One region of the Lysinibacillus sp. NPDC097279 genome, then DNA from elsewhere that is predicted to be linked to it. Evidence: riboswitches for the same ligand, from Rfam matches in the RefSeq annotation. Region 1 holds a riboswitch; each other region holds the start of a gene.

Region 1 (5,598 bases):
TTTACATGAGCATGGCAGTACAATGCCTCTCGTGTTACATGCGATGCTGCTCTATGGTATAGAAGCGGAAATGGTGTACACACCTTGTGATTTCTTTATTCGTCGCACGGGATTATTATACTTTGATATTGATGCAGTGAAACGATATAAGGAGCAAGTAATTCAAGTAATGCAACAGCGTTTTCACTATTCCGAATCTCAAAGAAATACCTATGTTGCGCAATTAGAACAAGCTATAATCGATGCGACAAGTTTTGCGGATGTGGAGGTGTAATATGGAAGAGCGTTATATGAAAATGTCAGATGGACATTTTGTGTTTACGCGAACATTGACGCCATCTATTCCATGCATAGGTCATATTCATATTTTACATGGCATGGCAGAGCATAGTGGTCGCTATCTAAAATTTGCTCAAAAATTATGTGGAGCAGGCTATGCAGTGACGATGCATGATCATCGTGGACATGGAGAAACGGCATCTTACAACGGCACATTAGGCTTTTTCGCTGAAAAAAATGGTTTCGATCGTGTTGTAGAAGATGCTCATGAAGTGATTGTAGCAATGCATGCTCAATTTGCAGATGTGCCATTCATCTTGTTCGGACATAGTATGGGTTCTTTCATTGCTAGAAGGTATATTCAACTTTACAGCAATGACGTGGCTAACGTTATACTTTGTGGAACAGGTAATGTCTCAACACTGCATAAGATTGGGCATTATGTAGCACAAGTATTGGCAATGCAACGAGGCAAAGAGATGGAGAGCCCTTTACTAAACAAATTGAGCTTTGGGAGCTTCAATAAGCAAGTTCCGAATGCCAAAACAGCGTATGATTGGTTATGTTCTGTAGAGCACGAGGTGCAAAAATATATTGATGATCCATATTGTGGCTTTATACCAACCAATCAATTTTTTGTTGATTTAACGGCGGGTCTTATGGTACTGAATCGAAAAAATGAGATTGAAAAAATAAACAAAAACTTACCGATCCTTTTGATAAGTGGTAGCAAGGACCCTGTTGGAGATGGTGGTCACGGTGTGTATAATGTGGCAGAGCGGTTTGCAGCAGCAGGTGTACAGGATGTTACAGTCTATTTATTTGAAGATAAGCGACATGAAATTTTAAATGAAGACAATCATCAGGCGGTTCATCAAGTTTTATTACGGTGGTTAGAAAAGTATGATACAAAATAAAATACAGCAAGCAGAGGTTGTAGCAATCGTTGGACCAACAGCCTCTGGTAAAACAGCACTGAGCATTGAGTTAGCAAAAAAGTATAATGGTGAAATTATTAACGGCGATTCCATGCAAATTTATAAAGGCCTAGATATTGGTACTGCGAAAATTACTGCGGAAGAGATGCAAGGTGTCCCACATCATTTATTAAGCTTCAAGGAGCCTACAGAATCCTTTTCGGTAGCAGATTATCAAAAATTGGTACGTGCCAAAATTAGTGAAATACAAGCACGAGGAAAGCTACCAATTATTGTTGGAGGCTCTGGGTTATATGTACAAGCCGTGCTCTATGATTTCCAATTTACCGAGGAGCAAGTAGATGAGGTAGCACGTAAGGCTTATTATGAGGAGCTAGAAAAGTTAGGTCCTGAAGCAATGCATGCAAAACTATTAGCATTGGATCCGAAAACAGCGGAAACAATTCACCCTAACAATACGCGTCGCGTCATTCGAGCGTTAGAAATGATTGAATTAAGTGGTGTTTCAAAAGCCTCTGAAGAACACAATCGAGGAGAAATCCCCCTTTATCGCCATTTGATTATAGGGCTAGGTGAAAATATGTCACGCGATGCGTTATATGATCGCATAAATCGCAGAGTAGATTTGATGATGGACAAAGGGCTGTTACAAGAAGTAAAAGGGTTGTGGCAGCAAAATATTCGAGGCGTACAGTCAATTCAGGCAATTGGCTATAAGGAAATATATGATTACTTAGATGGTCGATGCACTTTAGAAGAAGCAATTGAAAATTTAAAACAAAATTCTCGTCGCTATGCGAAAAGACAACTTACTTATTTCCGCAATAAGATGGATATTCATTTTATTGAAAAAGACTAAAAACTTTAATAATTTCTAAAAATTACTAATTGATAAATTGGGATAACATGCTACTATAGGAATGAAGAGGTAGAAAGAGAGTAGGGGAGGCGCATTCTATGAAATCAATCAATTTGCAAGATACGTTTTTGAACCATCTACGTAAAAACAGTGTTTTTGTAACTGTGTTTCTGTTAAACGGGTTCCAGCTAAAAGGAACAGTGAAATCCTATGATAACTTTACAGTATTACTAGTCGATGCTGAAAGTAAACAGCATCTCATTTACAAACACGCAATTTCTACTTTCGTTCCAGCAAAGCAAGTCGAATTTTTAGAGACAGAAGAATAGAGTCATTTTTAGGCAGCTAGTGTTACATCACTAGCTGTTTTTTTTCGTTCACGCTATAATGTAATAGGAAATTGATATATTGGAGGACTGTAAAGATGAAATCGATGGATACAACGCAATTATTAGAACAACTAGATTCGAATGAGGACTTATACATTATCGATGTGCGAGAAGATGACGAGGTAGCACAAGGTGTCATTCCAGGCGCTAAGCATATTGCACTTGGAACAATTCCTGAGCGCTTAGAAGAAATAGATAGATCTAAACCTTACATTATCGTCTGTAAAGCTGGCGGACGCTCAGCAAATGCATGTGCATATTTAGAAGCACAAGGCTTTGATGTAACAAACCTAGAAGGCGGCATGCTTGCTTATGATGGGGAATTAGAATTTAAATAATGTAGGACACAGGTATTTAACAATTCAGTTGTTAAATACCTTATTTTATTTAGTTTATACTTAATGTTGGCGGTGCAAAAAGTGCTGTCACGCAAACTTTATCCAATATTGACACGAAAAAAACTTTATCGTAAATTTAAAGTAATTACATAAAAGCATTAGGTGCCCACTATGGGAGAATAGGGAATAAAGTGAAATGCTTTAGCGGTCCCGCCACTGTAAAATGGAGTTTTATAGAAAATACCACTAGCGTTATGCTGGGAAGGTTCTATAAAATGTTGAAATTGAGCCAGGAGACCTGCCTAATTGCTTTGAATGATATAGACGATGGAAAAGTCTGTAGTTTATTTGTTATGAAATAAACTACAGGCTTTTCCATTTTTTCATTCTAAATGTAAATGATTAAAAAAAGGAGAGATGATGATGCAATTATTACAACAAACGATTCAACGCATTCAACCTACTAATAATACAATGAAGGAAACAGCTAAGGAACGTATTGATTCACTTAGCAAGCCTCCTAGCAGTTTAGGGAAACTGGAGTCGCTAGCTATACAATTAGCTGGCATTACGGGAGAACTATATCCAAAACTTGATAACAAAGTAATCATTGTTTGTGCAGCAGATCATGGTGTTTGTGAAGAAGGGGTAACATCAAATCCGCAAAATGTCACGTTTTTGCAAACATTAAATTTCCCTAAAGGGGTAACAGGCGTTTGTGCAATTGCCAAAATAACAAATGCAAAAATAGTAACGGTAGATGTTGGTGTCAAAGAGGATATACCGCTTGATGCAAAGGTGTTAATGAAAAAAATTAAGTATGGTACAGACAATATGGCAATAGGTCCGGCAATGACAAGGGAAGAAGCAATCCAGTCAATTGAAGTAGGTATTGAAATTGCAACAGCAGAAATAGCAAAAGGGGCAAATGTTCTTGGTACAGGTGAAATGGGCATCGGCAATACAACACCAAGTGCGGCTATATTATCAGTACTTCGTGGTTGTCATCCACAGGAAGTGACGGGATTCGGTGCAGGGCTTGGGGCAGGAGGAATTGAACATAAAGTAGCGGTTATTCAAATGGCAATTGAAATAAACAAACCTAATCGTCATGATGCGCTGGATATACTTGCAAAAGTGGGGGGGTTAGAAATAGGTGCGATGGCGGGTATTATCCTAGCTGCAGCTGCAAATCGTAAACCAGTTGTGATTGATGGCTTTATTTCTACAATAGCAGCACTAATAGCATATGAACTTGAACCAAAAGTACAAGACTATATTATACCTTCTCATGCCTCTGAAGAACCAGGTGCCAAAATAGCAGCCGAATTGCTAGGAGTTGAGCCGATGCTTCATATGAATATGCGATTGGGAGAGGGCTCTGGTGCAGCACTAGCCTTTCCAATTCTAGATGCAGCTTGTTCGATGATGAGCAATATGGCTACATTAGCAGAAACTATGGCGCTAGTTGAAGAGAAGTGATGGGGTATTTGAGAGGTCAAAGGTTCGAACGAGGACAAAAGAGAAAAAGTGTTAGATTGACTGGAATCAATCTAACACTTTTTTACTGCGCCGTAGATGTCCGCTGCGGCGGTGCTTTCCGCGGGCACACCGTAAGCCGCAACCGTCGCTGTCGCGTCGTTTGTTGCGTCTTACTATGCGTGCAGTTCCCGCAGGAGTCACCGCCTTCGCTCCCATCAACTCATGTTCACTTCTAATTTTTTATTTACTGCAAAAGAATGAAACTAGCCCTTTTTTTACTGCGCCGTAGATGTCCGCTGCGGCGGTTCTTTCCGCGGGCACACTGTAAGCCGCAACCGTCGCTGTCGCGTCGTTTGTTGCGTCTTACTAAGCGTGCAGTTCCCGCAGGAGTCACCGCCTTCGCTCCCATCAACTCATGTTCACTTCTAATTTTTTATTTACTGCAAAAGAATGAATAGAAGGTATTGCTTATGCTCGATTCAATTTCCGTAATGGCAAACGCCATTTCTTCATATAAGAAAGAACTCGTAATATCGTTATGACTCCGAATAATGCATATAAGAAGATGTCTCCTGGCAGTAATTCCAGTCCAATAAGTAGACCAGCTAGTGCTGCCCATACACCGTAAATTTCATCGCGGAGAACAAGTGGTTTACGTCCTGCCAATAAATCACGAACAATACCACCGCCTGAACCAGTTAAAACAGCAGCAACAATTACTGCACTAATAGGCATATTGAGTTTGACAGCGTACAATGCACCTTGTATCGCAAAAGCCGATAAACCAATAGCATCTGTGAAATTGCCCCAACGGTGCCAATGCTGTATAAGATGATGTGGAAAAATAAAAAATATTGTAATAGCAGCAATCGCAATTTGGAACATCATATCTTGCCCCCATAATGTTGTCACAGGTAGACCAATCAATAAATTACGAATGGCCCCTCCACCAAAAGCAGTTACAATGCCGAGTATATATACACCGAATAAATCGTATTCTTCTTCCATTGCTATTATTGCTCCGGAAATAGCGAAGGCAATTGTCCCAATGATGCTAAAAACTTCCCAAGCCATCACTTTCCCTCCTTAAACGAGAATAAATTGTAGTAAGTCCGCCCCTTAGCTTAGCGCATTTAACAGCTAGACACAATAGCAATTTTTGCAGGGTTGCAAACAAATTGATAAGATAGGAAAGAACAATTTGAAACGGAGACGAAAACAATGACATTTACAACCCATTTAACAGCAGAGACGTTAACATTAGCGGAAAAAATAGAAGAAAAGGTGCGACCTTATCACAAGAAAGTAGAGGA
Region 2 (5,598 bases), on a different contig from region 1:
TTATCAAAAAGATTTTTATTTTGCAGGGCGAGAGCTATGTCAAAAACCCAAGGTCGTTCAAGATGCGCTAGTTCAAGCAACTTCTCCTGATAGAACAATTCAACAGGATCCCCATTATAAATAACTTTACCAGCCTCCATCACAATTATTTGATCTGCCCATTCATAAGCCAAAGCAATATCATGGGTCGCCAATAAAAATGTTCGTTGCCCATTTTCTAATTTAGCTAAATAATGTAAAAGCTGTGCAGCATAATAATTGTCTAGTCCAGCAGTTGGTTCATCTAATAATAAAACAGATGGTTCCATTGCGAGCACACCTGCCATCGCCACACGTTTTTTCTGTCCGACACTTAAAAAATGAATCGGTTTCTCAAGTAATGATTCGACCTCTGTTTGTGCGACAGCCCAGGCGATTTTTTCCTCGATTTTTTCTTGTGACCAGCCAAGATTTAATGGACCGAAAGCGATGTCTTGCTTTACGGTACCTGAAAAAAGTTGATTGTCAGCATCTTGAAATACGATGCCTACTTGTTGGCGTAATGCTGATAATGCTTTTCTTGAATAGCTAAGTGCTTCGTTGCAAAAGGTAATATTGCCAGCGGTCGGTTTTAAAATCCCATTTAGATGCTGGAATAATGTTGATTTACCAGCACCATTATGACCGAGTAGGGCGATTTTTTTCCCCTTTGGAATTTGTAATGTAATATCTGTTAGTGCCTCAGTACCGTCTGCATAGGCATACGATAACTGTTGAAGCTCAAAATAAAGTTCAGTCATGAGAAAAAACCTCCATATAAGATGAGGAATAAAAAAATAATAACCATTCCAACCCAATTTTTCTTGCTGTATCGTACACTATCTTGCCAATAGACCGATTCGCCACCACGTGCCTGCATCGCATTATTAAGTTCGCGACTACGTTGAAACATTTCGGCAAACAAAGCTGCAATGAGCATGGAAATCGACCTAAGCCATTGCATTGGTGATTGATAGCCAAGGCGTGATTGTTGCGCAAGATGGATTTTTTGCATGCTATTTAAAAAAATGAAAATAAATCGATACGTAAGCTCTACTAACTCTACAAATAAAACAGGTAGACGCCATTGACGTAATACGTGGCAAATAGATTGGACCGATGTTGTTAATATTAAAAAGTACAAACAACTAATGCTACCTAGTACACTGAACAATAACTGCTGTGCTGTAATCAAACTTGCATTACCGATAAAAAAAGTCCAATGACTAAGTGAAAATGCAAAGGAATGTGCTGGTAGTATACTTGAATTTGGCGCAATTGAAATCAAAATAGATACTAAACTAGATAGTAGAAAAAAACCTGGTAACAATAGTAATTTTACATAATATGAAAAGGGGATTTTTGCGTATAAAATGATAAAAGCACTCATTACAATAAATGTAATGAGTGAAATAAGTTCATCTTTCACGATAAGCGATAATAGCAGTAACCCTAAGGAAAACGTCATTTTTTCTAACGGATGAACAGTCGCTAGTTTATTCATATAAGCATATTTATCAATGAGTAACATTGTTTAACCTTCCTTATGCTTGCCGCGCATATAGCCTACAAAATAGCCGATAAAGCCAGCACCAATCGCAGCCTGTAATACGAATAATAAGCTTTCGATTTCACCGCTTGGTGGCTCCCATAAGCTTTCAAACCATGGTTCATACTCTGCATTAATTTCACCGATTGCAGCTTCCGCTTCTCCGTCAGCACCACCAAATTCTGCACCCTTTTGTACGAAAAGGGGGATGATTGCTAAAAGCACAACGACAGCAAGTAGTAACATATTTTTCTTCATCTTAATGTGCCTCCTTTGCTGAGAAAACACGAAGAGCCTTTAATTCGCTCACGTTGTATTTTTTTAGGAAATTCATGACGATAACAGTTAAAATCCCTTCACTAATTGCGAGAGGAATTTGTGTTAAAGCAAAAATCCCTGCAAATTTTGTGAATGATGCCATAAAGCCTCCTACTTCAGAAGGGAAAGCTAGTGCTAATTGAACTGAAGTGACAACATAAGTACCTAAGTCCCCAAGCATCGCGGCAAAAAAGACAGCGATAGAAAATGAAAGACCAATTTTTTGAGAACCTTTAAAGACATAATATGCAATAATTGGACCTACAATCGCCATTGAGAAAGCATTTGCACCTAAAGTAGTAATACCACCATGCGCTAAAAGTAAAGATTGAAATAATAAAACGATTGTTCCAATTACGCTCATTGCTAATGGCCCGAAAAGAACCGTACCAAGACCAACACCAGTAGGATGTGAGCAGCTTCCTGTTACTGATGGGATTTTCAGTGCTGATAAAACGAATGCAAACGCACCTGATAAGCCTAATATCATTTTTGTTTCAGGATTTTCATCAATTGTTTTACGAATAGAACGCAATCCTAAAATAATAAATGGAATCGAAACGACCCACCAAAAAATCGCCCATTCAATCGGCAAAAACCCTTCCATGATATGCATGGCAAACGCTCGATTTGGTACTAGTAAAAAAGCTAGTAAGAAATAACTAAGTTTCCAAAAAGAAAATTTCAAAACCATTCCTCCTTCACAGTCATTTTCGAATGTAAGATGCGCAATAAAAAAAGCACTTCTCCGTCTAGGAAAAAGTGCATAGCTGAAAAAGCAAATACTAATGGTCATTTGCTAAGCCGCACACCTATCCTCGTAGGTTGAAACGATCACGATTTTTTCGGCAGGTCTCCTGGCTTAAGATCAACATTTTATAGGCCTTCCCGTCCTTTGGACAGTGACATTTTCTATAAAATTCCCTCATACAGTGGCGGGACCGCGCCGGACTTAAACCGGCTTCCCTTTTAAGCGAAATGTATACACTTCACACCGAAAAAAGATGAAATTGTGAGTTTTCACGAAGAAGTGTAACATGTTTTTCCAATCATTAGCTATTCTTTTTTTTTTTAAAAGATTTTTTAATAGAATTACATTCTAGAAAATTCAGATAAATGTAAGAGAGAATCAATCAAATTTAACGGAATATTTGTTGAAATTTTATTAAAAATCTAATAAATGAAAAAAGAAATGTTGAAAAGAGTAAAAATAATAGGCTATGATAGAAACAGTTTTATACTCTTTTTATGAATATTTCATTTCAAAATTTAATTATAAATCCATCATTAAGTGCTCGAAATACTTCGAGATAATAGGGAAATCGGTGTAAATCCGATACAGCCCCCGCTACTGTAATAGCTGATGAAATCGCAATGCCACTGGAAACTTGGGAAGGCGCGAAAGTAAGAGGAAGCTTAAGTCAGGAAACCTGCTTAGTTGATGATATGCAAACTTTTCGGAGGGAGAAGTGAAGCGAGAGCGGATACGTGTATATTCGTTTTTATTTTGGCTTCTATAAAACCTTTACTCTTCGATGTTGAGTAAAGGTTTTTTCTTTTTCCTAAAAGTCAATGAGGGGAGAACAGCAATGACAACTTGGAACTTAGAGGGCATGAAAACACATCTTTTTATTTGTAATGGTAGTAGTTGCATGAAAAAAGAGGCTGAGGAAATTACGTTGGCCATACGAGATGAAATAGAGAAATTAGCACTCGATAAGGAAATACATACAACAAGAACGCGTTGTAATGGCAGATGCAAAGATGCATGTGTTGTAATCGCGTATCCACAGGGAAATTGGTATCGTGTGCCAACAGTAGAGCATGGTAGAACGCTTGTAAAAGATTTAAACGATGATTCTTTACATAGTGAGCATGTGTTTACTTTGACAGAAGGTACGTTGCAGCGTACCCCGCAAACAACAGCCATAAAAGGCATCGACAAGGTGAAAGAGGGGTAGAAAATGGCGCAAAAAGGAAAGATTTTTGTTGTAGGCTTTGGACCTGGTGATTTCAAACATATTACAACCCGTGCTGTAGAGGCATTGCAACAAAGTGAATTTATTATCGGTTATAAAACATATGTTGAGCTCATTCAAGATTTAGTAAGTGCAAAGTCGATTGTGAGTACTGGCATGACAGAAGAAGTGTCACGTGCACAAGAAGCAGTTCGTCAAGCCGAGGCTGGAAATATTGTTGCGGTTATTTCGAGTGGTGACTCGGGCGTATATGGAATGGCTGGACTTGTATATGAAGTCCTCATTGAGCTTGGTTGGACGGAAGCAACAGGGATTGAAGTTGAGATTGTGCCAGGAATTTCTGCTATTAATTCTTGTGCAAGTTTGCTAGGCGCACCGATTATGCATGATTCATGCACGATTAGTTTAAGTGATCATTTAACGCCTTGGAATTTAATTGCAAAGCGTGTGGAAGCTGCGGCGATGGCGGATTTTGTTATTGCTTTATATAACCCTAAAAGTGGTCGACGTACACGTCAAATCGTTGAAGCGCAACGGATTTTACTAGAATATCGATCACCTGATACGCCTGTAGGGCTTGTGAAAAGTGCGTACCGAGATCGTCAGGAAATAACAATGACAACGTTAGCAGAGATGCTCGAGCATGATATCGGCATGTTAACTACAGTAATTATTGGCAATTCATCGACATTTTTCTATGACAATAAAATGATTACTCCACGTGGCTATCAGCGCAAATATACACTTGGAGATGAAAAACAGCCTTTACGTCCACATCAGCGTTTAAGAGAAGAAAATGAACCGTGGGCAATGAACCAAGAAACAGGTACCGCACGCCAAGACTTTGCGGCAGATCCCAATGCAGGACGTATGAAAAGTAGTATTGCAGTAGCACCTGCGCCTGTAACAGTACCAGAAAAATCATCATTGGAAATGGCAGCAACAGCACTTGCCATGGTGAAAGGAACAACTGTCACAAAGACAACAACAAAGTTAGTCCAGCAAAAAATGGAGTCGATTTTTGAACTTGCTGTTAGTCCAGGGGTAGCAAATAAATTTTTCACGCCACAGCAAATGATGACGTTAGCTGAAGTTGTGGGAGATGAAGGCACGATGGAATATACACCAGACCATCAAATTCATTTGAAAATTCCAACGACAGAGCCTGAGATGATTACTGAAAAGTTAAGAGCAGTAGGCTTTTTACTTGCACCAATAGGGGATGTGCTGTCATTAAAAGCCTGTGATTTCTGTTATGGCGAGAAGGCAGATTCAATTCCATATGCAGAGGAAATTCAAGATAAGCTTGGTGGATTATCGCTGCCTAAAACTTTAAATATTGGCTTTAATGGCTGTGGCATGGCGTGCTATCGAGCAGTGTTTGACGATATCGGTATCGTCTATCGAAAAAGTAAATTTGATGTTTTTATTGGCGCTAAGCCAGTAGGGCGGACAGCCCATGCGGCACAGCCTGTTGTAGAGGGGCTAGAGCCAGAACAGCTTATTCCACTTATTACAGACATTATTGAGGAATACAAGGCAAATGCACATCCAAATGAACGCTTGTTCAAATACTTCAAACGGGTGAAAAAAATACTGCATTTTACGTATCAAGATATGTCGTCAAAAATAAAAGTAGAGCCAGCTCCGTGCGGCGATTAGTGAGGAGATAAAAGATGAAAGCAATTTTATTTGTTGGCCATGGTAGCCGTTTAGCAGCAGGAAACGACGAGG
Region 3 (5,598 bases), on a different contig from region 1:
GAGCAGGATCGTCAAAAATATTTAGGCATTATTATTGAAGAAACGAATCGGCTCTCAAGGTTAATTAAAGACTTATTTGATTTAGCAAAAATGGATGAAAATGCGTTTGTCATTAACAAAGAATGTCTTCATTTGGATGACCTAGTGACAAGTATAGAGGTGAAGCTACGGCCTGCATTTCAGGAAAAACGAATCCACTTTTTTGTTCAATGTGATGAGGGATTAACATTAATGGCGGATGCAGTAAGACTAGAACAAATTATTTTGAATTTGTTAAATAATGCTTTAGCTTATTGTTCATCAGGAGATTCAACGTTCTTTATAGTGAAAAGAGACAACAACTTAATAAAAATGATTGTGAAAGATACTGGAAAGGGGATACCGAAGAAGGAATTACCTTATATTTTTGAACGCTTTTATAGAGTTGAAAAATCTCGTACGCGTGCATATGGCGGTTTGGGATTAGGTCTTGCTATTGTGAAAGAGCTTGTCCATGCACACGGAGGCGAAGTGACCGTTGTTAGTGAAGAAAACAAAGGGACTACTTTTGAATTATTATTTAAGGGGTAGGAACGAGTGAAAACATTATTATTAATTGACGATGAACCAAGAATGTTAGAGTTACTAACGCTTTATTTAGAACCTTCTTTTTATTGCATAGCCATGTCCTCGGTGAAAGATGCTTTAGACTATTTAGAAGAGCATCATGTAGATTTAGTACTGTTAGATATTATGATGCCTGATATGGACGGTTGGCAAGCATGTCAGGAAATAAGGAAGTTTTGGGATGTGCCGATCATTATGCTAACAGCAAAAGCGGAACAGGCTGATGTTATAAGAGGCTTAAATATGGGGGCAGACGACTACATGTTAAAGCCTTTCGATGAGGAGGAGTTATTAGCACGTATACATGCAGTTTTAAGAAGAACAAAAACAGAAGAAACAGTAGTTGTTTTTGAAGGGCTACGATTAAATAAAGAATCCGTTGAATTGTCTTTTCACCAAGAGGATATTCTTTTAACGCCAAAAGAATTTGCCATGTTAGCGTTATTTCTTGAATATCAAAATAAAGTTTTTTCAAGAGAACATTTAATTAATACTGTCTGGGGATATAATGTAACAATTGAAGATCGAACAATTGATTCACATATGCGTAATTTACGAGATAAACTACGGAAAAGTGGCTTCCCTGTAGAGGATTATTTACAGACAGTATGGGGAATCGGCTATAAATGGCATAAGCTAGCTGACAAAAAATATTAGACAAATAAAAAATCAACCTCTGAAGGAATAACCGTCAGAGGTTGATTTTTTATTTGGACGCTAGTTCGTCTTCTGTAACCCATTTATGATTTTTTATTTCTTCACCTGTAGTTGTTGAAGGGTAATCAATCATATAAACGGTCGTTTGGACTGCTTCATCAATGTGAACAGTGGCATTTTCCATGCCTTTCATATGCGATGCAGTTGTTTTAACTTCTGTGCCTGGAGCCAACGGGGCATCACCAGAATCTATTAATTCCTCATGTATAACCCATTTATGATTTTCTATTTTCTTTCCTCCAGTAGTCGGTTCATAGGAAACAATATAGGCGGTTGTATCATACGCCCCAACAATCGTTGCCTCTGCTCCTTCCATCCCAGACATATGTCCTTCCGTAATAACAGCAGTAGTGCCTACTGGAAATTTAGGATTTTCAGCAGTTTTTAAAGTAGAAGGAACATCACCAGAGCTTGAATGATCCATCTCTTCGCCATGATCCATTACGTCACTATTAGCAGGTTGTGACTCCACTGTATCCTCAGAGCAAGCTGAAAGTATTAGTAAAGTGATTGCCGCCATGAAACCGAGAAATAAATTTCTTTTGAATATCATATGAATTTCCTCCTTACTATTGATTGTTTTTAATGTAACAAGTAAATGTGCAGAAATTATGGATAAGGTTTTCTACGAAAATTTATATGTATGAAGTTGAAAAGAGGAAAGATTGATTCCTAGATGAAAGAAGCTATAGACTAGCATAATTATGTATGATAGAATCGTCATAATTTTAAAATTTCAGAAACTATTGGTGTGACACTTGTTAATGAGTGCCACTTAAAAGGGAAGTCGGTGTAAGTCCGACGCTGTCCCGCAACTGTAACGAGGAGTTCTATGATGTAGTAGCCACTGTGCTTTAAGGAATGGGAAGGCAATCATAGTTACGCAGAATCGAAGCCAGGAGACCTGCCAATTAGTTTATACCTGTAATGCCCACGAGGATGCAAGCAATTACGGACAATTGGTGGATACTTCTCCAACTTTGTTTAACCTAGGGTATTTCTATGCATTATTGCGTAGAATACCCTTTTTTATTGCTTCGTATTTATCATGATTGATAAGGAGTTAATAAACAAATGAACAAAAAATTTATGTACTTTTCATTGATCCTTCTTTTAGTGCTGATAGCTTCTATGACAGCTGCTATTATGATTGGATCTGTGTCAATTACACCGCTACATGTATGGAAGGTTATTTTCTCGAAAATTCCAATTTTCCCAAATACGATAGAGCCTGATTGGAGTCGCTCACAGGAGATTATTATATGGCAAATACGTGTCCCACGTGTAATACTTGCCGCCATTGTTGGAGCAGGCTTAGCTATTGCTGGCGCGGCTGTGCAAGCACTTGTCCGTAATTCAATTGCGGATCCTTATATTTTGGGTATTTCTTCAGGAGCAACAGTCGGGGCTACGGCTGTCATTATTTTAGGTGCTTTTTCATTTTTAGGTATCTACGCACTTTCAGTAGCAGCCTTTTTAGGTTCCTTTATTGCGATTGTGTTGGTATTTTTCTTATCACGTGTAGGGGGACGTATTTCTATTTTCCGTTTGCTGTTGGCGGGGATGGCGGTATCATTTATATTGTCTGCAACTTCCAATTTTATGTTGATGATGTCCAAGGAAGAGGGCGGTATAAAAGCCGTTATGTATTGGATGCTAGGAAGTCTTGCAGGCGCAAAATGGAGTAATGTAGTCATTCCAGCTATTATCTTTTTCATCGTTTTTAGTTTGTTATGGCTACATTATCGAAATTTAAATTTATTATTACTTGGAGAAGAAGCGGCAGTCACGTTAGGTGTTAATCTTCAACAATTTCGTATTCAACTGATACTACTTGTATCATTACTAACAGGTGTGCTCGTTGCAGTAAGTGGTTCCATTGGGTTTGTCGGTTTAATCATTCCACATATTGTGCGCTTAATTGTAGGATCTAATTATAAATACGTAATCCCTATTAGTGCATTATTAGGAGGGATTTTCTTAGTGTGGGCGGATGCAATTGCGCGAGTATTAATCGCACCAGAGGAAATGCCTATTGGAATCATTACTGCCTTTTGTGGCGGACCGTTTTTCATTTGGCTACTACGCCGTAACAATTATTCATTTGGTGAAGGAGATTAAAGGCTATGACATTAGAGGCGAAGCATGTATCATTCTCCATTCATGATCAGCGCATATTAGATAAAGTAAGCATTCAAATAAAAGAAAAGCAATTTGTCGGTTTAATTGGTCCTAATGGTAGTGGAAAGTCTACACTATTGAAAAATATGTATCGTTTATTAAAGCCTGAAAGTGGAACAGTTTTATTAAATGAGGAAGATATTTTTAAGCAATCAAGTAGAGTGATTGCAAAAAAATTAGCCGTTGTGAGCCAAGAAACACCTGTGTTATTTGATTTTAAAGTGAGAGATTTGGTGAGCATGGGAAGAACGCCACATAAGAAGCTTTTTGAGATGGACGATAAGGAAGACTTTAAAATTGTCAAAGAGGCATTGGCGCAAACAGGTATTACCCATCTGGAGACTCGCAGCTTTAGCTCCCTTTCTGGAGGGGAAAAAAAGAGAGTAATGGTCGCTCGTGCATTAGCACAACAGGCGCAAGTGCTTATATTAGACGAGCCAACAAATCACTTAGATATTCAGCATCAACTACAATTAATGGACTTAATTCAAACACTTCATTTAACTGTTGTTGCTGCTTTACATGATTTAAATATGGCGGCTATGTATTGTGATCAAATTTATGTTTTACAACAAGGGAGTATTGTTCATTACGGCACACCAGAGGAAGTATTAACGCCTAAACTACTGCGTGATGTTTTTGGCGTTTACGCCGATATTCAAACACACCCACTGACAGGCAAACCTTATTTAACATATGTATCTGAACAATTCACAAAAAATACATAAGTGCCAGTCACCGAAACAATTCAGAAGATTTTTGTGATTTAATTTTTGTATAGTTGTGAGATATTCGGGGAACGTTACTTTTGAAAGGATGCGTGACGAATATGGACGAGATTAAATTTGCACAATTAGATGACACACAGCTAGAAAAAATTAATGAGCTAGAAAAGAAAATTGGCGTTACTTTAATTGCTTATGATGCAGCGACGACGCCAAATCAAGGTTCAGGTTCATACGAGACGGATAATGGCACACATCAAAACCATCCATCTTAAATCATGAAAATGCCTTGCAGCAATGTAAGGTTTTTTTTTATTTTATAATGAAACAAAAAAGGAGCTGTATACATGTTTCACGACTATTATACGGATTTACATATTCACATTGGTCGAACGATGAGTGGGCGGGCAGTAAAGATTACAGGAAGTAAAACTTTAACATTATCGCGAATTTTAGAGATGGCAAGTGCAAAAAAAGGGCTCGATATAATTGGCATTATAGACTGTCATTCGCCAGAGGTACTTGCTGAGATGACGATGATGATACAACGAGGTGAACTAGAAGAGCTAACGGAAGGGGGACTTCGTTTTCAAGAAACGACGCTTATTCCAGGATCGGAAATTGAAATTTATGATAGCAACTGTCAGGGCCCGATTCATGTGCTCGCATATTTTCCAACTATCGAAGTGATGGCAGATTTTTCGAATTGGATGAAAGGCTTTATGAAAAATATTCATTTAAGTTCACAGCGTATTTATTGTGATGGACGCGTACTACAACAAAAAGTTCGGGAATTGGGAGGTCTCTTTATTCCTGCGCATGTTTTTACCCCGTTTAAAAGCTTATTTGGAAGAGGCGTTCACAACAGTTTAACTGAAGTATTCGATCCACAGCTTATAGATGCAATAGAACTTGGTTTAAGCTCTGATACCAACATGGTAAAAAACATCCGAGAAATTCAACAGTATACATTTGTAACAAATTCTGATGCCCATTCTCTTGGCAAAATTGCTCGTGAATATCAAAAATTACGACTAAAGGCAGCTAATTTTAACGAATTAAAGATGGCACTCCATGAACAGGAAGGACGTGCCATAATAGCGAATTATGGGTTAAACCCTTTGCTTGGCAAATATCATCAAACAGTATGTGCTAAATGTGGTGAACAGTTAAATGATGAAGATACCATTTGTAAGTCATGCGGAAGTTCGCAAATTGTAAAAGGTGTTGCAAGTCGAATTATTGAACTATCTGATCCAGATAGTGCTGAACGTGAGAGGCCACCGTATATTCATCAAGTACCGCTTGATTTTATACCAGGTTTAGGTCCGAAAATGATGGAGAAACTAATACGTGCATTCGGAACAGA

The links. Region 1 has a riboswitch for cobalamin ahead of cobT (nicotinate-nucleotide--dimethylbenzimidazole phosphoribosyltransferase). Riboswitches for the same ligand answer to the same signal wherever they lie in the genome.
Region 2: linked by a shared signal. The riboswitch ahead of ACIQ1H_RS03680 (energy-coupling factor ABC transporter permease) and the one ahead of cobT (nicotinate-nucleotide--dimethylbenzimidazole phosphoribosyltransferase) in region 1 are both predicted to bind cobalamin.
Region 3: linked by a shared signal. The riboswitch ahead of ACIQ1H_RS22010 (FecCD family ABC transporter permease) and the one ahead of cobT (nicotinate-nucleotide--dimethylbenzimidazole phosphoribosyltransferase) in region 1 are both predicted to bind cobalamin.

Annotation. Positions count from the first base shown of each region.
Region 1 is NZ_JBIWDA010000002.1:379,860-385,457, forward strand. It holds gene ACIQ1H_RS11890 (glycerol-3-phosphate dehydrogenase/oxidase) at 1-274, shown strand, start outside; gene ACIQ1H_RS11895 (alpha/beta fold hydrolase) at 276-1,196, shown strand; gene miaA (tRNA (adenosine(37)-N6)-dimethylallyltransferase MiaA) at 1,183-2,076, shown strand; gene hfq (RNA chaperone Hfq) at 2,175-2,405, shown strand; gene ACIQ1H_RS11910 (rhodanese-like domain-containing protein) at 2,501-2,803, shown strand; cobalamin riboswitch at 2,947-3,123, shown strand; gene cobT (nicotinate-nucleotide--dimethylbenzimidazole phosphoribosyltransferase) at 3,227-4,285, shown strand; gene ACIQ1H_RS11920 (trimeric intracellular cation channel family protein) at 4,754-5,359, opposite strand; gene ACIQ1H_RS11925 (methionine gamma-lyase family protein) at 5,507-5,598, shown strand, end outside.
Region 2 is NZ_JBIWDA010000001.1:762,891-768,488, forward strand. It holds gene ACIQ1H_RS03665 (energy-coupling factor ABC transporter ATP-binding protein) at 1-779, opposite strand, end outside; gene cbiQ (cobalt ECF transporter T component CbiQ) at 776-1,549, opposite strand; gene ACIQ1H_RS03675 (energy-coupling factor ABC transporter substrate-binding protein) at 1,553-1,825, opposite strand; gene ACIQ1H_RS03680 (energy-coupling factor ABC transporter permease) at 1,827-2,573, opposite strand; cobalamin riboswitch at 2,716-2,899, opposite strand; cobalamin riboswitch at 3,158-3,337, shown strand; gene ACIQ1H_RS03685 ((2Fe-2S) ferredoxin domain-containing protein) at 3,475-3,846, shown strand; gene cobJ (precorrin-3B C(17)-methyltransferase) at 3,850-5,526, shown strand; gene ACIQ1H_RS03695 (sirohydrochlorin chelatase) at 5,541-5,598, shown strand, end outside.
Region 3 is NZ_JBIWDA010000010.1:40,911-46,508, forward strand. It holds gene ACIQ1H_RS21995 (HAMP domain-containing sensor histidine kinase) at 1-570, shown strand, start outside; gene ACIQ1H_RS22000 (response regulator transcription factor) at 577-1,263, shown strand; gene ACIQ1H_RS22005 (YdhK family protein) at 1,313-1,876, opposite strand; cobalamin riboswitch at 2,054-2,249, shown strand; gene ACIQ1H_RS22010 (FecCD family ABC transporter permease) at 2,398-3,444, shown strand; gene ACIQ1H_RS22015 (heme ABC transporter ATP-binding protein) at 3,450-4,232, shown strand; gene ACIQ1H_RS22020 (hypothetical protein) at 4,334-4,504, shown strand; gene ACIQ1H_RS22025 (endonuclease Q family protein) at 4,577-5,598, shown strand, end outside.